DNA from 3 places in the Phytobacter sp. V69 genome. Region 2 is predicted to be linked to each of the others. Evidence: predicted binding sites of a transcription regulator. Region 2 holds the regulator's gene; each other region holds the start of a gene.

What was found. Region 2 encodes PurR, which represses purine synthesis genes. Its sites were predicted from a motif close to CANGCAAACGTTTGCNTG; they were not measured.
Region 1: the regulator PurR is predicted to act here: its motif matches at 2,952-2,969, upstream of tusA (sulfurtransferase TusA).
Region 3: the regulator PurR is predicted to act here: its motif matches at 2,837-2,854, upstream of carA (glutamine-hydrolyzing carbamoyl-phosphate synthase small subunit).

The regions. Positions count from the first base shown of each region.
Region 1 covers NZ_CBFFRL010000001.1:25,448-32,800, reverse strand. The annotation lists gene ACSZPU_RS00165 (lysoplasmalogenase) at 1-126, shown strand, start outside; gene zntA (Zn(II)/Cd(II)/Pb(II) translocating P-type ATPase ZntA) at 202-2,406, shown strand; gene tusA (sulfurtransferase TusA) at 2,647-2,892, opposite strand; gene ACSZPU_RS00150 (7-cyano-7-deazaguanine/7-aminomethyl-7-deazaguanine transporter) at 3,197-3,862, shown strand; gene ACSZPU_RS00145 (DcrB family lipoprotein) at 3,936-4,496, shown strand; gene ACSZPU_RS00140 (MFS transporter) at 4,497-5,699, opposite strand; gene ACSZPU_RS00135 (AI-2E family transporter) at 5,856-6,905, shown strand; gene ACSZPU_RS00130 (phenolic acid decarboxylase) at 6,912-7,353, opposite strand, start outside.
Region 2 covers NZ_CBFFRL010000018.1:10,546-17,898, forward strand. The annotation lists gene rnt (ribonuclease T) at 1-157, shown strand, start outside; gene grxD (monothiol glutaredoxin 4) at 197-544, opposite strand; gene ACSZPU_RS04255 (C40 family peptidase) at 886-1,722, shown strand; gene sodB (superoxide dismutase [Fe]) at 1,844-2,425, shown strand; gene ACSZPU_RS04265 (MFS transporter) at 2,454-3,623, opposite strand; gene cydH (cytochrome bd-I oxidase subunit CydH) at 3,789-3,878, opposite strand; gene purR (HTH-type transcriptional repressor PurR) at 4,177-5,202, shown strand; gene punR (DNA-binding transcriptional activator PunR) at 5,219-6,130, opposite strand; gene punC (purine nucleoside transporter PunC) at 6,243-7,353, shown strand, end outside.
Region 3 covers NZ_CBFFRL010000116.1:5,994-13,346, reverse strand. The annotation lists gene carB (carbamoyl-phosphate synthase large subunit) at 1-1,448, opposite strand, end outside; gene carA (glutamine-hydrolyzing carbamoyl-phosphate synthase small subunit) at 1,468-2,616, opposite strand; gene dapB (4-hydroxy-tetrahydrodipicolinate reductase) at 3,073-3,894, opposite strand; gene ACSZPU_RS16180 (alanyl-tRNA editing protein) at 4,165-4,791, opposite strand; gene ACSZPU_RS16175 (LysR family transcriptional regulator) at 4,884-5,804, shown strand; gene rihC (ribonucleoside hydrolase RihC) at 5,788-6,702, opposite strand; gene ispH (4-hydroxy-3-methylbut-2-enyl diphosphate reductase) at 6,768-7,353, opposite strand, start outside.

The DNA of each region.
Region 1 (7,353 bases), on a different contig from region 2:
CTGCTGATCGGCAACGTTGTCTGGCTGGGTAGCCACTACCGCCGCCGCTTCCGCGCCGATACCGCCATCTCTGCTGCCTGCTATTTTGCCGGGCACTTTTTGATCGTGCGTTCGCTGTACATTTAAAACGCTTGACTCTGGAGTCGACTCCAGAGTGTATCCTCCGGTTAATGAGAAAATTATCATTCACCGGAGGATGTCATGACACCCCTCGACAATAAAAAATCGCCGCAGTTTGCGGCCATGAAGCTTCGCCCGTTGCCGGAGAAAGCCGCACCCTGCGCGTGTGATATCCCCTGTGAAACGCCGGACGCGTCTGTCGAAAGCGCCAGCGGTGAACGCTACAGTTGGCTGGTCACGGGGATGGACTGCGCGGCCTGCGCCCGCAAAGTGGAAAACGCCGTCCGCCAGATAGCCGGGGTAAACCAGGTTCAGGTCGCCTTCGCCACCGAAAAGCTCACGGTGGTTGCCGATAACGACATTCGCCAGCAGGTGGAACATGCCGTTAAGCAGGCCGGGTACGCTGTGCATGACGAGAACACCCCCAAAGAAGCCGCCCCGTCGCGCTGGCAGGAAAATATGCCGCTTCTGATGCTGATTGTGCTGATGGGTATCAGCTGGCTGCTGGAGCAGTTTAACCATCCGCTGGGCCAGACGGCCTTTATCGTGACCACGCTGGTCGGGCTCTACCCCATCGCGCGCCAGGCTCTGCGCCTGATGCATAGCGGCAGCTGGTTTGCCATCGAAACGCTGATGAGCGTTGCCGCCGTGGGTGCGCTGTTTATCGGTGCGACGGCCGAAGCCGCCATGGTACTGCTGCTGTTTATGGTGGGCGAGCGGCTTGAAGGCTGGGCAGCCAGTCGTGCCAGAAAAGGGGTAAGCGCACTAATGGCGCTTAAGCCCGACACCGCCACGCGCCTTCACGAAGGTGTGCGTCAGACGGTCACCGCACAGGAATTGCGCCCCGGCGATGTGATTGAAGTCCCGGCAGGCGGGCGCTTACCGGCGGATGGCAAGCTACTGACACCGTTCGCCAGCTTTGATGAAAGCGCGCTCACCGGGGAATCTCTGCCCGTCGAACACAGCAACGGCGACAGCATTCCCGCAGGCGCAACCAGCGTTGACCGTCTGATAACGCTGGAGGTGGTGTCCCGCCCCGGCGAAAGCGCTATTGACCGGATCCTGAAACTGATTGAAGAAGCCGAAGAACGGCGCGCGCCCATTGAGCGCTTTATCGACAGATTTAGCCGGATTTATACCCCGGTGATTATGGCTGTCGCTCTGCTGGTTGCCGTTCTGCCACCATTGCTGTTCTCGGCAAGCTGGCTGGAATGGATCTACAAAGGGCTGGCGCTGCTGCTGATTGGCTGCCCCTGCGCGCTGGTTATCTCCACGCCTGCGGCCATTACCTCTGGCCTGGCCGCTGCGGCTCGCCGTGGGGCGCTGATTAAAGGCGGTGCGGCGCTGGAACAGCTGGGCCGTATTCAGCAGGTGGCGTTTGATAAAACCGGCACACTGACCGTCGGGAAACCGCAGGTTGTCGGCGTACGACCACTGGACGGGGTTAACGAGGAGACACTGCTGGCTTTGAGCGCCGCCGTGGAACAGGGCTCTACCCATCCGCTGGCGCAGGCCATCATACGGGAAGCGCTGGCGCGTGAACTTGTCCTGCCAGACGCAACGGAACAGCGCACGCTGACCGGCAGAGGGATTGAAGCGCAGGTTTCAGGCCAACACATCCGCCTGAGCGCGCCGGATAAGCTGCCGCCAGAGGTGCTGGATGCCACGCTGCTGGCCGATATCAACGCACGTGAAAGCCAGGGTGAAACGGTGATTGTCACATTGCGCGATGGCGTTGTTATCGGCTCCTTGTCGCTGCGCGATACTCTGCGTGACGATGCGCGGGAAGCGGTCGCCGCGCTGCGTAATCTGGGGGTACAGGGAGTGATGTTAACCGGCGATAACCCACGAGCAGCCGCCGCCATCGCCGGGGAGTTGCAGATGGATTTCCGCGCCGGGTTGCTGCCGGAAGATAAGGTAAATGCGGTTACGGCGCTCAATCAGGCCTCGCCGCTGGCGATGATTGGCGACGGCATCAACGATGCCCCGGCGATGAAAGCCGCGACGATCGGTATTGCGATGGGCAGCGGAACGGACGTGGCGCTGGAAACCGCCGATGCGGCCTTAACCCACAACCGGCTCGGCGGGCTGGCGCAGATGATCCATCTGGCCCGCGCGACGCAGGCCAATATCCGCCAGAACATTGGTATTGCTCTGGGGCTGAAAGCGATTTTCCTGGTGACAACGTTGCTGGGGATAACAGGATTGTGGCTGGCAGTGCTGGCGGACACCGGCGCGACGGTGCTGGTGACGGCAAATGCGCTGCGGTTACTGCGCAAAGGGTGAATGGTGCGGCCTGATGCCCTCACCCCGGCCCTCTCCCACGGGGAGAGGGAGAAAACCCACCGCAAGTCTTTATGACCGAGAACAGTCGTAGCCCGGATAAGGCGCTTGCGCCACCATCCGGAAATTTGCACCATCAAAAGGGAGAATAAAATACGGCTCGATCGGTCCCCTCTCCATTAAGGGAGAGGGTTAGGTGAGGGGGAAATGCACGCACTCACGCACCGCTCCCCCCCAACACGGTCACTGCCCTTTACGCACCAGATAGCGGTATGGCAGCGACTCGGTCTCATGTGCAACCAGCTCATGCTCCATAAAACGGCAGAAGCCAGGAATATCGCGGGTCGTGGCCGGATCGTCAGCAATCACCAGTAAGGTTTCGCCAGGCTGCATATTGCGCACGGTCTTACGCACCATCATCACCGGTTCCGGGCAGCGCAGGCCCTGCGCGTCCAGCGTATGGTCGGCGGTAGTAAAGGGGTCGGTCATCTTCATCTCACACGGGAAAAAACGGCATTAGTTTACGCTGCCCATTTTGTGACGCAAGCCAGGTTAACGATTGCGTTAAAAATAACCATTGCATCAACTGAGTGTTGCAGTATCATTCTGCGGCTTTGCACAGTATCAACACGCGTTATTGGCGCAGTCAGTTTGATTGAGGCCAGCGCACAGCAACCGGAGCGTACACAGAGTACGTGAGGATTGCGAGCACTGCCCGATGTCAAATTGGTAAATAAAATAGCGTGTTAAATATTTATTGGGTTCCCTCACCCCAACTATAAAAAGGTCATCTATGACGCAGTTTTCACAAACTCAGCGCATGAAAGCGCTGTTCTGGCTATCCCTTTTCCACCTGCTGGTGATCACCTCCAGTAACTATCTGGTGCAGCTGCCGGTCAGCATTTTCGGCTTCCACACCACCTGGGGCGCATTCAGTTTCCCGTTTATCTTCCTTGCGACAGATTTGACCGTGCGTATCTTTGGCGCGCCGCTCGCCCGACGGATTATTTTCGCCGTGATGGTGCCTGCGCTGGTCATCTCCTACGGTATCTCGTCGCTGTTTTACATGGGAAGCTGGCAGGGCTTTGAAGCACTGACCCATTTCAACCTGTTCGTGGCCCGTATCGCCACCGCCAGCTTTATGGCTTACGCGCTGGGGCAGATCCTCGACGTGCATGTCTTTAACCGCCTGCGCCAGAACAAGCGCTGGTGGCTTGCTCCGGCGGCGTCCACCGTGTTTGGCAACGCCAGCGACACTCTCGCGTTCTTCTTTATCGCCTTCTGGCACAGCCCGGATGCCTTTATGGCTGCACACTGGATGGAAATCGCACTGGTCGACTTCGCCTTTAAGGTCATTATCAGCATTGCGTTCTTCCTGCCGATGTACGGTGTGTTGTTGAATATGTTGCTGAAAAGGCTGGCAGACAAATCTGAAATATCGGCGTTACAGGCCAGTTAAGAGTACGCGTTGTCAGTTGTGGTAAGATGTGCCGCATGAGCCGTTATGGCTGTTTATCGAAAGGAAGAAGTCAATGCGCAATCTGGTTAAATATGTCGGTATTGGCCTGCTGGTAATGGGTCTGGCGGCCTGCGACAACAGCGACAGCACGAAAGCACCCGCGCAGGGTGCCTCAGCAGAAAGCAACGCCTCCGGTCAGCCGGTGACGCTGCTCGATGGCAAACTCAGCTTCTCGCTGCCCGCTGAGATGACCAATCAGAGTGGAAAACTGGGTACGCAGTCCAACAACATGCACGTCTATTCTGACTCAACCGGTCAGAGAGCGGTCATCGTGATTGTAGGCGACGATACACAAGAAGATCTGGATACGCTGGCAAAACGTCTGGAAGACCAACAGCGCAGCCGCGACCCGCAGTTGCAGGTCGTCACCAACAAATCCATTGAGCTGAAAGGCCAGAAACTGCAGCAGCTCGACAGCATTATCTCCGCCAAAGGTCAGACCGCCTGGTCTACCGTGGTGCTGGGGAAAGTGGATAACAAACTGCTGACCCTGCAGGTGACGCTGCCGGCAGATAACCAGCAGCAGGCACAGACCGCAGCGGAAAACATTGTTAACACGCTGGTCATCAAATAATCAGGAAGCGGCCTCGACAAGAGGCCGTTTTTTTAGCCATACCGTCAGCACCATCGCCCCCGCTACCAGCAATGCCGTCAGCAGATAGACCATCGAAACCCCCGTCCAGCTCATCAGCAAACCAGCAACTGGCCCGGTAATCCCCAGCGACATATCCATAAACACCGTATACGTGCCCAGTGCTGCACCCTGGTTGTGTTGCGGCACGGCTTTCACCGCCACCACGCCCAGCGCCGGGAACACCAGCGAGAAACCAGCCCCCGTCAATAGCACCCCGGCTTTCGCTATCCATGGTGAATCGGCAACGCCCACCAGCACCAGCCCCACGATTTCCACCGCAAAACAGACCAGCGCCACATTCAGGCCACCAAAACGATTGATGCTGCCAGGGAAAACCAGACGTGCGCCAACGAAAGCCAGGCTAAACAGCGTCAGGGCGAATGCCGCGCCATCCCAACCTTTGGCGGCATAGAAGAAGGTGATGAAGGTGGCGATAACGCCAAACCCAACGGTACCCAGCGCCAGACCCATGCCATACAGCCACACGCGCCCCAGCACCGCCCGGAACGGCAGCGGCTTGCCTTTGCTGGCTTTAACCTCCGCACGGGGCAGCGCACAGACAAGCGCAATGAACACCACCGCCATGATAAACCAGCCCAAACCGCTCAGCCCGGCGTAGGTGTAGCAAACCACGCCAAGCGGCGCGCCAAGCGCCATCGCGCCATAGGTAGCGATACCATTCCAGGAAATAACGCGGGCGATATGCAGCGAACCAACCACCCCCACGCCCCAGAGCATCGACCCGGTGCCGGTAAAACTTTGCCCGACACCCAGAATCACGCGCCCCAGGCACAGCAGCACCAGGCTTAACAACGGCGACGCACTTTGCAGGTCCGCCAGCCAGTAACACAGGCCACAGAGAAACGCGCCAACCAGGCCAAAGACCACCACTTTTTTCGGTCCCAGCGAGTCGGCATAACGTCCTGCGTGCGGGCGGCTTATTAGCGTGGCGAAGTATTGCAAACTGATCACCAGCCCCGCCCAGAAGGCGCTGTAACCCAGGTTGTCATGCACGTAACCGGGCAATACCGCCAGCGGCAGACCAATAGTGAGATAGCTTGCGAAGTTAAAGATAACGACGGACAGAATCCGCAGATTGAGACGCAATCCGCTTAGCGCCGGTTCAGCGGCTTGTTCGGGCATGTGGGGTCACCAGATATTCACAACGATGTTTCACTATTACCACGTCACGACAGGAAAATCAGCAAGCAGATTAAGAATATCTGCCTCAGGCGAAGCGCCCGCCAATAGCTACACTTAGCCTACACTTAGCGGGCGGTATACAAAAAGGAATTGCCCATGACTCAACCCCAGCCCGATCGTGCGGGTTTACACATTCTTCTTAAACTGGCCTCATTGGTCATTATTCTGGCCGGCATCCATGCGGCCGCCGACATCATTGTCCAGCTCTTGCTGGCGCTCTTTTTCGCGATTGTACTTAACCCGCTGGTCACCTGGTTTATTCGCCGGGGATTAAAGCGACCCGCAGCCATTGCCATTGTGGTGGTGGTGATGCTGATCTTCCTCACCGCGCTGGTTGGCGTGCTGGCCGCATCGGTGAATGACTTTATGACCCTGCTCCCGAAATACAACCGTGAGTTCACGCGTAAGTTTCTCCAGCTCCAGGACGCGCTCCCCTTCCTGCACCTGCACATATCGCCAGAGCGTATGCTGCAACGGATGGACTCCGACCGACTGATGAGCTTTGCCACCGCGCTGATGACCCAGTTATCAAACGCCATGGCAAGCATTGTTTTGCTGCTCATGACGCTCATCTTTATGCTCTTCGAAGTGCGCCATGTGCCGTACAAACTGCGTTTTGCCCTGAACAACCCGCAAATCCATATCGCCGGTCTGCACCGGGCGCTGAAAGGGGTTTCCCACTATCTGGCGCTGAAAACGCTGCTGAGCTTATGGACGGGGGTGATTGTCTGGGCGGGGCTGGCCATTATGGATGTGCAGTTCGCGCTGATTTGGGGGGTGCTGGCGTTTCTGCTCAACTACGTGCCTAACATCGGTTCGGTCATTTCGGCCATTCCGCCGATGATTCAGGCGTTGCTATTTAACGGTATGTATGAATGTCTGCTGGTCGGCGGCCTGTTCCTGGTCGTGCATATGATTATCGGCAATATTCTGGAACCGAAGATGATGGGTCACCGGCTGGGCATGTCGACCCTGGTGGTATTTCTGTCGTTGCTGATATGGGGATGGCTGCTGGGTCCGGTGGGGATGCTGCTTTCCGTGCCGCTGACCAGCGTGTGTAAAATCTGGATGGAAACCACCGCTGGCGGCAGCAAGCTGGCGATTTTGCTTGGCCCTGGCAGGCCGAAAAGCCGCCTGCCAGGGTAGCCTGCCTTAACGCAGGTTATTCGGGAAATCCGCCGGAAGCTCACTAGCGGCGCAGGCGATGACGCTGTCATTGTCTGCGCCACAGTCACGTACAAAGGTGATAGTCGCAAACTCATCAATCACTTCGGTCGGGTACGCCGGGCCAGCCGCACGATAAGATTCCATCAGCGGAATATGATCGTTCTGGAAGCAGACGGTTTTTTCCGGATTGTTGATCACCCAACGCGGGAAGAAGATCGTGCCATGGAACAGACGATCGCCGAGGTTAACGATCAGGCTAACGTCGGTACCGGTCGGTTCGGTCCAGGAGATTTTGTAGATGCTTTCCCCCACACGCACAATGTACGCCTGCTGGTTTTTCACCCAACGGTTTGCCACGATACCGCTGTGAATACGGTAATCCAGGGTGGTGGCGTTTTTCACATAAATCTCGTAATTCCAGCCGTTA
Region 2 (7,353 bases):
CAAAGCCTGTGCCGCCGCCGGAATGAAATTTGACGCCACTCAGGCGCATTCCGCTCTGTATGATACGGAGCAAACCGCGCAGCTGTTTTGCGAGATAGTGAACCGCTGGAAACGACTGGGCGGCTGGCCGCTGCCCATCGCAGATAGCGAGGAGTAAAAAAAGCGACCCGAAGGTCGCTTTTTTATTGCGCAGAGATTATTCCGCGTCCGGTTCTTCGGATTTGTACTTCGCTGCAGTCTCTTTGATCAGCGGCTGCAGTTCGCCGCGCTGATACATCTCAATGATGATATCGCAACCGCCAACCAGTTCGCCGTCAACCCACAGTTGCGGGAAAGTCGGCCAGTTTGCGTATTTCGGCAGCTCGGCGCGAATGTCCGGGTTCTGCAGAATGTCAACGTAGGCAAAGCGTTCGCCACAGGCGGAAAGCGCCTGTACAGCCTGTGCGGAGAAGCCGCAGCTTGGCAGCTTCGGAGAGCCTTTCATGTACAGGAGAATCGGGTTTTCAGCGATCTGGCGCTGGATCTTTTCAATGGTAGAGCTCATTGTCTTGCTTCCTTCAACTTCTTCTCGGCAGATAGTCGTCATTGTAACGGTTAAGGTGCTTAACCGAAAATAACATTTTGTTCACCACTCATTATTTTATCGCCTGTCGCCATAAGTTGCCTTCAAAATGTGACTTATCTTACCTCTGTCCGCACGGTGATAGTTCAACATTTGAGCTTCTTCCAGCCTCGATTGGTTATTTTTTTTGCGCTCGCTAACGAAACACAGTTTTAGATGCAAAAACCCTATTAACTTTTCTGCTTTTTATAGATTAGAATCGACGCGGTTCTAAATCATACGCAAGCATTATTGAATGCCTGCACTTATCAGGGGATTGCTCAGTGGCGCGAATTCATAAAGCTTCGATCACGCTCTGTGCTTTGTTGTTCACCACGTTGACGTTCACGCCACTCACGCATGCTTCCGAGCAGACGCAAGACTCGGCTGTGCATAAGACAACGCATCTGGCGAAAGCATCCGAGAGTAAGAAAAAAACCACCACCGAAAAAACATCAAAGAAAAGCAGTCGCACCGAAAAAAAAACAACGGCTAAAGCCGGAACGAAAAAAGTAGCAGTGACGAAAAAATCGTCAACCAGCAGCAAAAAAACCACCAGTAAGAATTCCTCCCGTCACAGTAAAACCAGCCCGACTCCCATCGCCGCTACCGCTATGACGGAAAAATGCACAAAGCGTAAAGGCCATAAGCCGCATTGTGTAAAAGTGAAAGGCAGCAAACCTGTTGCCATTTCAGAAGCACACAAAGTCCGTATCCAGAAAGTACAGAAAACCGCAATGTCCAAGCTGATGAATCAGATTGGCAAACCTTACCATTGGGGCGGCACCTCCCCGATGACCGGGTTTGATTGCAGTGGTCTGGTCTATTACGCCTATAAAGATCTGGTGAAATTCCGCATTCCCCGCACCGCAAACGAAATGTATCACCTGCGTGATGCCTCTCCGGTCAACGTCGCGGAACTGGAAAGCGGCGATCTGGTGTTCTTCCGTACGCAAGGTCGTGGTACTGCTGACCACGTGGGTGTTTATGTCGGCAACGGCAAATTCATTCAGTCACCGCGCAGCGGCCAGGATATTCAGATTACCTCATTAAGCGAAGACTACTGGCAGCGTCATTATGTGGGTGCCCGCAGAATGGTTACGCCAAAAACGATCCGCTAATCCCATTACCTGCCGCTCCGGTGGCAGGTAACTCTCTCTTTTTTCTCCCGTTTCGATTTGCTACCCTACCCTTACACTCAATAAGGTTATTGAGTGCATTAAAACAATAAGGAGAGAAGCAATGTCGTTCGAATTACCTGCATTACCGTATGCAAAAGACGCCCTGGCCCCGCATATTTCTGCGGAAACGCTGGAGTACCATCACGGCAAACACCATCAGGCTTATGTCACCAATCTGAATAACCTGGTTAAAGGCAGCCCGCTTGAAGGCAAAACGCTGGAAGAGATTATTCGTAGCTCCGAAGGCGGCGTGTTTAACAATGCGGCTCAGGTCTGGAACCATACCTTCTACTGGCACTGTCTGGCCCCGAACGCGGGTGGTGAACCCACAGGCGCAGTGGCCGCCGCCATCGCCGATGCGTTTGGCAGCTTCGCAGAGTTTAAGGCGAAATTCACGGATGCCGCGGTGAAGAACTTTGGTTCAGGCTGGACGTGGCTGGTGAAAAACGCCGATGGCAAGCTGGCTATCGTTTCGACCTCTAATGCCGGAACGCCGCTGACCACCGACGCCACACCGCTGCTGACTGTGGATGTGTGGGAACACGCTTACTACATTGACTATCGCAACGCCCGTCCAAATTATCTGGAGCATTTCTGGGCGCTGGTCAACTGGGAGTTTGTCGCGAAGAATCTCGCCGCGTAATCATCAGGAGGGGAAACCCTCCTGTTTTTTATTCCGCCGCAGCGCAGTTGCGTTCTGCATTGGCTCTGCCGGAGAACAGCACCAACAGTAATGCCATCCCGGCAATAATCGCCCCGGTAACTGGCACAACGGTATAGCCCAGGCCGCCCGAGATCACCGCACCGCCTGCTGCTGCACCCAGTGCATTACCCAAGTTGAACGCCCCAATATTCACTGACGATGACAATCCTGGCGCTTCATGTGCCACACGCATCACGCGCATCTGCAGCGGCGGAACCACCGCAAAGGTTGCCGCTCCCCAGATAACCATGCTGATAGCCGCACCAACTTCACTGCGCGCCAGCCAGGGGATAGCAGCCATAATCACGATCAATAACAGCAAGAAGCCTTTCAGGGTCGCGGTGACGGAACGGTCAGCCAGTTTGCCGCCAAGGTAGTTGCCAATGGAGAAACCCACACCCACCAGCACCAGCATCGCGGTAATAAAGGCCGGCGTGGCATCGGTAATACGGTGCAGAACCGGTGAAATATAGGTGTAAAGCGTGAACATCGCCCCTGCCCCTAACACGGTCGTTAACAGTGCAGAGACCACCTGCGGTCGCATTAATACCGACAACTCTTTGCGCACATCAGGCCGTTCACCTGCACTGCCCTTCGGCAAGGAGAAATAGAGGCTGACCATGGCGATAACACCCAGCCCTGCCGTTGCGAGGAACGACATACGCCAGCCAATCGCCCCACCCAGCCAGGTTGCTGCAGGCACCCCGCCGATATTGGCGATCGTCAGCCCCATAAACATGGTTGCCACCGCGCTGGCCTGTTTTTCTTTCGCCACCACGCTTGCGGCCACCACCGAACCCAGACCAAAGAAGGCACCGTGGTTCAGGCTGGTAATAATGCGGGAGAGCATCAGGGTTGTGTAATCAGGTGATATTGCCGACAGCACGTTGCCGAGGGTAAAAATCGCCATCAGAAATACCAGCGCATTCCGCCGGGCACGGTGTGAAAGCAGCAGCGTCATCAGCGGCGCCCCGACCATCACGCCGATGGCGTAGGCGCTAATAAGCATACCCGCTGCCGGGATCGACACATCCACACCCTGGGCGATAACGGGTAGTAAACCCATCGGTGAAAATTCGGTTGTACCGATGCCAAAAGCGCCAATCGCCAGGGCAAGCAGTGGGAAATTGATCTTCATAAATAGACTCCGGAATTGCCGTGTCGACGCGCGACACCGTCACAGAAGCCAAAAGTATGACATCAATCACAAAAAACAGAAGTTAGCGAAATGCGAAAAGACTATTGCTGATTTGATGACAATGGTGGGAAAAGATGAGGGAGAGAGAACTCTCCCCTGGATAAATCAATGCAGTGCCGCCGTCAGCGCGCCAGCAACAATCAGAGCGAGAACGATAACGGTGGTAACTAAAGAAAACTTCAGGTCGGTGCTCATCAATTTTTCCCCTTATTAATTTCCACACAAAAAGTGATGTAACGCATTTTTGCATAAATAAACGTAAAAATCTTGCTGGATTTAGATTGATATACGTTTTAGCGCTTCCCCTTTTGTTCAAGATAAGACAAAATTCGACGCTAAATTTATTAGCGTACCGGCCATTGACTCCCCTCCTGACGTCCAGTGTCTTTTTCCCGGCGTAATGCAATCCCTTCTATGGGTACAGGGTGATGGTAGGCAAACGTTTACCTTTTGTATTATCAGGAGTTTACGATATGGTCTGGAGTAAGATCTGATGGCAACGATTAAAGACGTAGCGAAGCGAGCAAACGTTTCCACCACAACCGTATCACATGTAATTAACAAGACGCGTTTCGTTGCTGAAGAGACGCGTAACGCCGTTTGGGCAGCAATTAAAGAACTACACTATTCGCCCAGCGCCGTTGCCCGCAGCCTGAAAGTCAATCACACAAAATCTATTGGCTTACTGGCGACCAGCAGCGAAGCGGCTTATTTCGCCGAGATCATTGAGGCGGTTGAGAAAAATTGTTTCCAGAAAGGCTACACCCTTATTCTCGGCAATGCCTGGAATAACCTGGAAAAGCAGCGCGCGTATCTGTCAATGATGGCGCAAAAGCGCGTCGACGGTCTGCTGGTGATGTGTTCTGAATATCCGGAAACGTTACTCAGCATGCTGGAAGAATATCGCCATATTCCGATGGTGGTGATGGACTGGGGCGAAGCCAAAGCCGACTTTACCGACACGGTAATTGATAACGCCTTTGCCGGTGGCTATATGGCTGGCCGCTATCTGATCGAACGTGGGCATCGCGAGATTGGCGTGATCCCGGGCCCGCTTGAGCGTAATACCGGTGCAGGCCGCCTTAGCGGCTTTATGAAAGCGATGGAAGAAGCCCACATCACGGTACCGGAAAACTGGATCGTGCAGGGTGACTTCGAGCCGGAGTCCGGTTATCGCGCGATGCAACAAATGCTGACCCAGTCATCTCGCCCGACCGCAGTGTTCTGCGGTGGCGACATTATGGCGATGGGTGCGCTGTGCGCCGCCGACGAAATGGGCCTGCGCGTACCGCAGGATATTTCGGTGATCGGATACGATAACGTGCGCAACTCGCGTTTCTTCACCCCATCGCTGACGACCATTCATCAGCCGAAAGACTCGCTGGGTGAGACTGCGTTTAACATGCTGCTGGACCGCATCGTCAATAAACGTGAAGAGTCGCAGTCCATCGAAGTGCATCCGCGCCTGATTGAACGCCGTTCGGTTGCCGACGGTCCGTTCCGCGACTACCGCCGTTAATCTCGCCGGGAGCAGCTCACTCCTGCTCCCGCAACCATTCCCGATTCAGCGTCTCACTGTCACCCAGATAGCTCAATAACCAGCTCAGCGCCGGTGAGGCGTCATTTTGCTGCCAGGTCAGGCAACAGGCGGCGTCCGGGAAAGGGTTTTCCAGTTCCAGCGCCACCCACTCGCCGCGATCGATCCACGGACGAGCGAAATGCGCGGGCACCATCCCAATACACAATCCGGCCGACAGACAGGCAGCAGAGGATTCCCAGTCCGGAGCGACAACGCGCTTCTGATTATCTAAAAGCCAGGTAATGCGTTTCGGCAGTGACCGCGATGTATCTTCCCGCACCAGCGATGGCCAGTTGCGCAACGTATCGTCACTGAGCGGTGTCGTCATCGCGGCCAGCGGGTGATGGCGGGCGACCACGCATTTCCAGCTCAGCATACCCATATCACGGAAGGTATAACGGCCCCCGACCGGAATCGCCTGGGTTGCGCCGATAGCCAGCTCAACGCGTCCGTCGGCCAGCGCGTCCCAGACGCCGTTGAAGACCTCCTGGGAAACCAGCAGTTCAACATCGCTAAAATGGCGATAGAAATCGACGATCATCTGCCGGGTACGTTCCGGTTTGACGATGTTATCGACCGCGATAGAGAGCTTACCGCGCCAACCATTTGCGATTTGTTGGCATTGTTGCCGGGTGATCTGCATTTTTTTGATAACAGAACGCCCTTCTTTCAAAAACCACACCCCGGCGGGCGTCAGCTCAACATCCCGGTGTCGGCGCTCAAACAGCGGCACCGCAAGCCATTCTTCAAGCTGGCGCACGGTATAGCTGACCGCAGAAGGCACGCGATGCAGCTCTTGCGCAGCACCGCTAAAACTGCCGTTACGTGCCACGGCATCAACCACTGCCAGTGAATATTCTGACCACATAATCTGCCTGCAAAAATTTTGAAACCACCGGACAAATATTAGCGTTTCACAAGCCGACTTGCACTCCTTAGACTCTGGAGCCCTGTTTACCTGCCTAAAAAAGAGATCTGCCATGCAACCTGGAAAAGGATTTTTAGTCTGGCTCGCGGGCTTAAGCGTACTAGGCTTCTTAGCCACCGATATGTACCTGCCTGCCTTTGCCGACATTCAGCAAGATTTACATACCTCTGCCGCAGCGGTCAGCGCCACGCTGAGCCTGTTTCTCGCTGGTTTTGCCGTCGCCCAACTGGTGTGGGGACCGCTGTCGGATCGCTACGGCCGTAAGCCTATTTTGCTAAGCGGTTTGGCCATTTTTGCCGTGAGTTGTCTTGGTATGCTCTGGGTTCAGGATGCGGTCTGGCTGCTGGTGCTGCGTTTTGTGCAGGCTGTGGGAGTTTGTGCGGCTGCCGTCACCTGGCAGGCGCTGGTGACGGATTACTATCCAGCGCAGCGTACAAACCGTATTTTTGCCACCATTATGCCGCTGGTCGGGTTATCTCCTGCCCTCGCACCGCTGCTCGGCAGCTGGATTCTGGCGCATTTCTCCTGGCAGGCCATCTTCGCCACCTTGTTTGTTATCACCCTGATTTTGATGCTTCCGGCCTTGCGTCTGCGCCCTGCCGCGAACAAACCGGCACAAAGCGAGCAAGCGCTGACGTTTAGCGCTCTGCTACGCGATAAAGCCTACCGTGGTAACGTGCTGATTTATGCCGCCTGCTCCGCCAGCTTCTTTGCCTGGCTTACCGGTTCGCCGTTTATTCTGCATGAGATGGGTTATGGCCCGGCGATTATCGGCCTGAGCTATGTGCCACAGACCATCGCCTTTTTAGTCGGGGGTTACGGCTGTCGTGCCGCGCTGCAAAAATGGTCCGGTGCCCGTTTACTGCCGTGGCTGCTGGCAGCGTTTGCGCTGAGCGTGGTCGCAACCTGGGGCGTGGGACTACTGCCTGGCGCCTCGCTGACCTCCCTGCTGATCCCCTTCTGCCTGATGGCGATGGCAAACGGCGCAATCTATCCGATTGTTGTGGCTCAGGCGCTACGCCCCTTCCCGCACGCGACCGGACGTGCGGCAGCGCTACAGAATACGCTGCAACTGGGACTCTGTTTCGTCGCAAGCCTGGTGGTATCAGGCCTGATTGCTCACCCGCTTCTCGCCACCACCAGCGTGATGCTGTCAACGGTCG
Region 3 (7,353 bases), on a different contig from region 2:
CCGTTAATGCCCACTTCGGCGACTTTCTCTTCCAGACGCACCAGCTCTTCAATCTGCACCAGGAACCAGCGGTCGATGTTGGTCAGGTTGAATACACCGTCAACGGACAGGCCCGCACGGAAGGCATCGGCGATGTACCAGATACGCTCTGCGCCTGCGTCTTTCAGCTCGCGGCGAATTTTGGTCAGTGCTTCCGGGTCTTCCAGGCTCACTTTCGGGTCAAAACCGGTCGCGCCCACTTCCAGGCCACGCAGCGCTTTCTGCAGGGATTCCTGCTGGGTGCGGCCAATCGCCATCACTTCACCGACAGATTTCATCTGGGTGGTCAGGCGGTCGTTGGCCCCGGCAAATTTTTCGAAGTTGAAGCGCGGGATCTTGGTCACAACGTAGTCAATGGACGGCTCGAAGGATGCCGGAGTACGCCCACCGGTGATGTCGTTCATCAGCTCGTCGAGGGTGTAACCCACCGCCAGTTTCGCCGCCACTTTGGCAATTGGGAAGCCGGTCGCTTTAGACGCCAGCGCCGAGGAGCGTGAAACACGCGGGTTCATTTCGATAACAATCAGACGACCGTTTTTCGGGTTAACCGAGAACTGAACGTTAGAACCGCCGGTTTCCACGCCGATTTCACGCAGTACCGCCATCGAGGCGTTACGCATGATTTGATACTCTTTATCGGTCAGCGTCTGGGCTGGTGCAACGGTGATGGAGTCACCGGTGTGGATGCCCATGGCGTCGAAGTTTTCGATGGAGCAGACGATGATGCAGTTGTCGTTCTTATCGCGAACCACTTCCATCTCGTACTCTTTCCAGCCAATCAGCGACTCATCAATCAGCAGCTCTTTGGTTGGGGAAAGATCCAGACCACGTTCACAAATCTCTTCAAACTCTTCACGGTTGTACGCGATACCGCCACCCGTACCGCCCATAGTGAAGCTCGGTCGAATGATGCACGGATAGCCCACGTCAGCCGCAACGGCCAGCGCTTCTTCCATGTTATGTGCGATACCGGAACGCGCGGTTTCCAGACCGATTTTTTTCATGGCCACGTCGAAACGACGGCGGTCTTCTGCTTTATCAATCGCGTCTGCGGTGGCACCAATCATGGTGACGCCGAACTCGGCCAGTACGCCCTGGCGTTCCAGCTCCAGCGCACAGTTCAGCGCAGTCTGGCCACCCATGGTCGGCAGAACGGCATCCGGACGCTCTTTTTCGATGATTTTGCGTACCACTTCCCAATGGATCGGCTCAATATAGGTCGCATCCGCCATTTCCGGGTCGGTCATGATCGTCGCCGGGTTGGAGTTCACCAGAATGACGCGGTAACCCTCTTCACGCAGCGCTTTACACGCCTGCGCACCGGAGTAGTCGAACTCACAGGCCTGGCCGATAACAATCGGACCTGCGCCAAGGATCAGGATACTTTTTATGTCTGTACGTTTTGGCATGACTCTTCTTCGCTCCTGATTATTTCGCAGACTGACGGTATTGCTCAATTAACTCGATGAAATGGTCGAACAGCGGCGCCGCATCGTGCGGGCCTGGGCTCGCCTCAGGGTGGCCCTGGAAGCTGAATGCCGGTTTGTCCGTGCGATGAATCCCTTGCAGGGTGCCATCAAACAGTGACTTGTGGGTCACGCGCAGGTTGGCAGGCATGGAGGCTTCATCAACCGCAAAACCGTGGTTCTGTGCGGTAATCATCACCGTGTTGTTATCGATATCTTTAACCGGGTGGTTGCCGCCGTGGTGGCCGAACTTCATCTTCACGGTTTTTGCACCACTTGCCAGCGCCAGCAACTGATGGCCGAGACAGATACCGAATACCGGAACGTCGGTTTCAAGGAATTTCTCAATCGCATCGATGGCGTAATCGCACGGTGCCGGGTCGCCAGGGCCGTTAGAGAGGAAGATACCGTCCGGATTCATTTTCAGGACGTCTTCTGCGGAGGTTTTCGCCGGGACCACCTTCAGGCGGCAGCCGCGGTCAACCAGCATACGCAGGATGTTACGTTTCGCGCCGAAATCGTAGGCCACCACGTGCAGCGGCAGCTCATCTTCTTTTTTCGCTTCCGGCAGTTCACCTTTCAGAGTCCAGCTCCCCTGCGTCCAGCTGTACGGCTCGGCAGTGGTCACTTCTTTTGCCAGATCCATACCGTTCAGGCCTGGGAAGTTTTTCGCTTTTTCCTGTGCCAGTGCGGCATCCAGGTTATCCCCGGCGATGATGCAGCCGTTCTGCGCGCCTTTTTCACGCAGCAGACGCGTCAACTTGCGTGTATCGATATCGGCAATCGCCACGATGTTATGGCGTTTCAGATATGAAGAGAGATCTTCGGTATTGCGGTAGTTGCTGGCAATCAGCGGCAGGTCGCGAATGACCAGGCCTTGCGCATGTACTTGAGAGGATTCTTCATCAGCGGCGTTGGTGCCGACATTACCAATATGGGGATAAGTAAGAGTGACGATTTGGCGGGAATAGGAAGGATCAGTGAGGATTTCTTGATAACCGGTCATTGAAGTATTGAAAACGACTTCCCCAACCGCCGAACCTGTTGCCCCTATGGCCCGACCGTAAAACTGGGTTCCGTCTTCCAGAACCAATAGCGCTGACTTAATCAAAACACCCTCCAGAGAATATTCACTCACTTTATTTGCATATTAATTCAAATATAGGCCTTGAATCAATGCAAATCTGCGTAGCCGCGAATTTTTTGCAAACGGCGGCATTCTGGAGACATGAAGGGTAAAAGTCAACTTATAGCGCATATTTTTCATATCTTTTTGCGCCCCAGGTAAGAATAGCATGATTTAAAGGGTAAAAAGATCGCATTAACTGGCCAAGGAAAACGCTTGCGTCACCATAAAACTGATTTTCTCGAACCCGGCTCAGTAAAAAGTGGACCAAATGGTCAAAATTTACATTTTGGCAACTGAAATGGCGATGAAGATTGAGGATAACAAGGAAATATACGAATAAAAAAGATGAAACAGATAAAATAAAAGGGCAATAAATTATTGCCCTATGCAATCAACACATTACGACTGCAACAACCACATCACGATGGGTAATAACTTTTACAAATTGTTCAGATCCAGCACATCTCGCATATCAAAAAGGCCGGTATCTTTATTTTTCAACCACAAAGCGGAACGAATAGCACCATTGGCGAAAGTCATTCGGCTTGATGCTTTATGGCTGATTTCAACGCGTTCGCCAATATCGGCGAACATCGCCGTATGTTCGCCGACAATGTCGCCCGCACGGACGGTAGCAAAGCCAATTGTGCCAGGAATACGCTCGCCGGTATGACCTTCACGTGCATAAACCGCACAATCCTTTAAATCTTTATTCAGTGCATGGGCGATAGACTCTCCCATCGCCAGCGCAGTGCCTGACGGCGCATCTACTTTGTAACGGTGATGTGCTTCGATGATCTCAATATCGGTGTAATCACCCATCACCTTCGCCGCTTTTTCCAGCAGCTTAAGCATCACGTTCACGCCGACGCTGAAATTCGCCGCGAAGACAATGGCAATCTCTTGTGAAGCGTCGCGGATTGCCGCTTTGCCCACGTCGTCAAAACCGGTTGTACCGATAACCATCCCTTTACGGTGCTGGCGACAAAACGCCAGGTGTACCAGGGTCCCTTCCGGACGGGTAAAATCGATCAGTACATCAAAATCGTCCTTTACCGCCTGCAAATCGCTGCTTACGGTAACGCCTGTTTTACCCACGCCTGCGAGCTCTCCTGCATCGCTACCCAGCAGGGAAGAACCTTCTCGCTCCAGCGCTGCGCCAAGCGCGACGCCGTCCATCTGCAGGGTTGCCTGAATTAACTGGCGCCCCATACGCCCACCGGCACCCGCGATGGCTACGCGGATTTGTGCATCATGCATAGTTGTACTCTTTTGTTAATGAAATGCTGAAAATCGTTCTCAGATTAACCAGCCCACGTCGGGGCTACCAGCCGAAAACACCGATAATTAGAATTAAATGATAAACAGAGGAAAATATCAGTAAAAGACATGAGTTCGCATGTTGCGATTTGACCAGCAAAAGCCGCAGAAGACGCTGAGTATCGAGACTCTAAGAAGATTTTCCGCTGCGGCGGTGCGTTATCACCTCGTATATTGCTGAGCAATAACTCACCGCACGTCAGCGAACCGTCAGCTTTCGTCCACCGTATAGCTGACAACCAGCTGTCCTTTTTTCATTTTGACACCAGTAAGCGTGATTTTCCCGATATCACGCAGCGAGCAGACATGGGTACCGCCACAGCCATAGGCGGGCAATTCGCCAAAGCGAACCTGCCGCTTCCCTTCGGAAAATTCGATGTGTCGCGGCAGATTTTCATCTATCCATGCGCTGATTGTTGCCGCCAGCATCTCCGCGGTGATACTCCCGTTACCGTTAAATGTGATGCGCCCTTCCCCAGGCCAGTGATGGGCTTTAACCGGTTGCCAGCCGAAGGTTTCACCCGCTGTACCGATCAGATGCCCCGCTGAATGCCAGCGCGCATGCAGCCGGCGTAATTCACCGTCGACGCTGAGCGTGACCGGGCCAGGCGCGATCGGCCTGGCGGTGCGATGCCATACGGTCTCGCCATCGGCAAAAACTCGCTGCACGGACACGCCGCCAATGGTGCCGCCGTCAGAAGGCTGCCCGCCGCCCTGCGGATGAAAGAGCGTGACGTCCAGCTCAATCACAAAGCCGTCCTCTCCATCGGGAATGCATTGCACGACGTTGGCCTGGCCGTGGGTCTGATCACAGGTGTAGTAATCTCGTCTTGTCATTTTCTTCCTCCTGATTGCACGACCAGTATATTATTTTCACTGAACACGATAATCCGTCACTCACTCAACGAACCTTTGTCTGGCAGACACAAATGAATACGTCCCTGCTTCCCGATCTCGCCACCTTTGTTCTGATTGTCGATCAGGGCAGCTTCTCTGGCGCTGCACGTATTGCCGGCGCGACACCATCGGCAATGAGCCGCTGTGTTTCCCGCCTTGAAAAGGCGCTGGGCAATAAATTATTGCACCGCACAACGCGAAAACTTCGGCTGACTGAGTCCGGGCGAAGCGTGTACGAACACACGCAAACCATGCTGGAGGCGGCAAGGCTTGCGATGAACTCCGGCAGTAGCGTGCAGAATATTGCGCAAGGCACCCTGACGCTCAGCGTGCCCAAAGCCGTGGGGCGTTTTGTCATTCACCCGCTGATGAGCGAGTTTCTCCACCGTTATCCGCAGGTCGATGTGCGCCTGCGCCTGGAAGACCGCTATATGGATTTGATTGATGACGGCGTCGACCTGGCGCTGCGCATTACCAACTCGCCCTCCCCCGGCCTGCACGGTAAACCGCTGATGCCGATTAGCCATCTGATTTGCGCCACGCCGGAATATCTGCGCCAGCACGGCACCCCCGGGAAGCCGGAAGATTTACGCCAGCATAGCTGCATCAGCCTTGGCGAAACGCCTGCGGATTCGCGCTGGAAATTTCGTAAGCACGGGAAAAGCGAAACCATTCAGACCCATGGGCGCTATGCCGCAAACCATACGGGCGTGCGCCTCGATGCGGTGCTAAACCATTTGGGGATTGGCAGTCTGCCGCTTTTTACCGCCAGAGAGGTCCTGGCGCGGGGCGAGATAGTCCAGGTCTTGCCAGAGTGGGAATTTATCAGCTCTTATTCCGGCCAGCTCTGGCTGCTGTGGTCGTCAGGAAAACATATGCCCGCCAGAATGCGGGCAATGATTGATTATTTAAGCGAGAAAATGCCTTCGGCTCCGCTTACGGTGCCTTACTGAGGACCTCAGCCCCCCATGCACGAAACGCATCAACATCAATACCCAGCGCCACCTGTGCATTAGCCGGTTTGCCAAAGCGACCGTCAATGTCCACCACCGTTGTGCCTGCCGTGTAAGTGCCCTGGGTTTCCACCGCTACAAAGCAGGGTTTGAGGGTAAAAATCTCCGGGCGCACCAGCCAGGCAATGGCGCAGAGATCATGCATTCGCAGCCCGGTCGCCATGCTGCCACTGCGGTAATGGCTAAACAGAGCATGCAGCATTTTGCCGGTCTGGTTTCCCGCAGGCAGCGTTGCCAGATAATCCGGGGCGAGCGTGGCATAGTTAGTCACATCCAGCCCGCACATCACAATCTCCAGACCACTTTCGAAGACGCGCGCGGCCGCCTCCGGGTCGATGGCGATATTGAATTCGGCATTCGGCGTGAAGTTACCGCGCCCGGCAGAACCGCCCATCATCACCAGACGACGAATGTTGAACTGGCACTCCGGGTAGTGGGAGAGCAACAGGGCAATGTTGGTCAACGGGCCAATTGCCACCAGCGTGACCGGTTCCGGCGATGCCATCAGCACATCGCGGATCGCCTGAAACGCGGGCTTTGCCAGCGGCTGACGCTGATGTTCCACAAAATCATAGCCTTCCATGCCGGACTCACCGTGGACGCTGGCCGCATCGCGCAGTGGGCGCAGCAACGGTGTTGCCGCTCCCTGTGCTACCGGGATATTAGCGTTCCAGAAGTGCAGCAATTGCAGGGCGTTACGGGTGGTTTTTTCCAGCGAGACATTGCCGGCTACCGTGGAAATCAGTTTCAGATCCAGCTCGGGGGCAAAGAGCGCAGCGGCGATGGCGGCGGCGTCGTCAATACCGGGATCGGTGTCGAGAATAATCGGCAGTCGCATAAATCCTCCATAAAAAATGCCAGGCATTAAGCCTGGCATCTTCTCATAAATCAGAGGCGAAAAAGTTATTCAACTTCTCGAACATCGACCCGCAGTTCTTTCGGCACTTCGAAGACGATGTTTTCTTCACGACCTTCCAGCGGAATAGCTTCTCCGCCGCCCAGTTCCTGCAGACGGGAGATAACGTTTTGCACCAGCACGTCTGGAGCCGACGCCCCGGCCGTTACGCCAACGCAGCGAATATCCCGCACCCACTCTTCCTTGATATCAGAAGCATCATCAATCAGGTAAGCCGATTTCCCCATCCGCTGGGCCAGTTCGGCCAGACGGTTGGAGTTCGATGAGTTCTTCGAGCCGACCACCAGCACCACTTCCGCCTGTTCCGCCAGTGCTCGCACGGCTTCCTGACGGTTGGTCGTGGCGTAGCAAATATCATCTTTACGCGGCCCGACAATTTTCGGGAAACGGTCGCGCAGCGCATCAATCACATCAGAGGTGTCGTCCACGGAGAGCGTCGTCTGCGTCATGAAGGACAGTTTGCTCATGTCTTTGATATCGAGCGTTTGTACGTCTTCCGGCGATTCCACCAGGTACATTCCCCCTTTCGGGTTGCTGTACTGGCCCATGGTGCCTTCGACTTCCGGATGACCG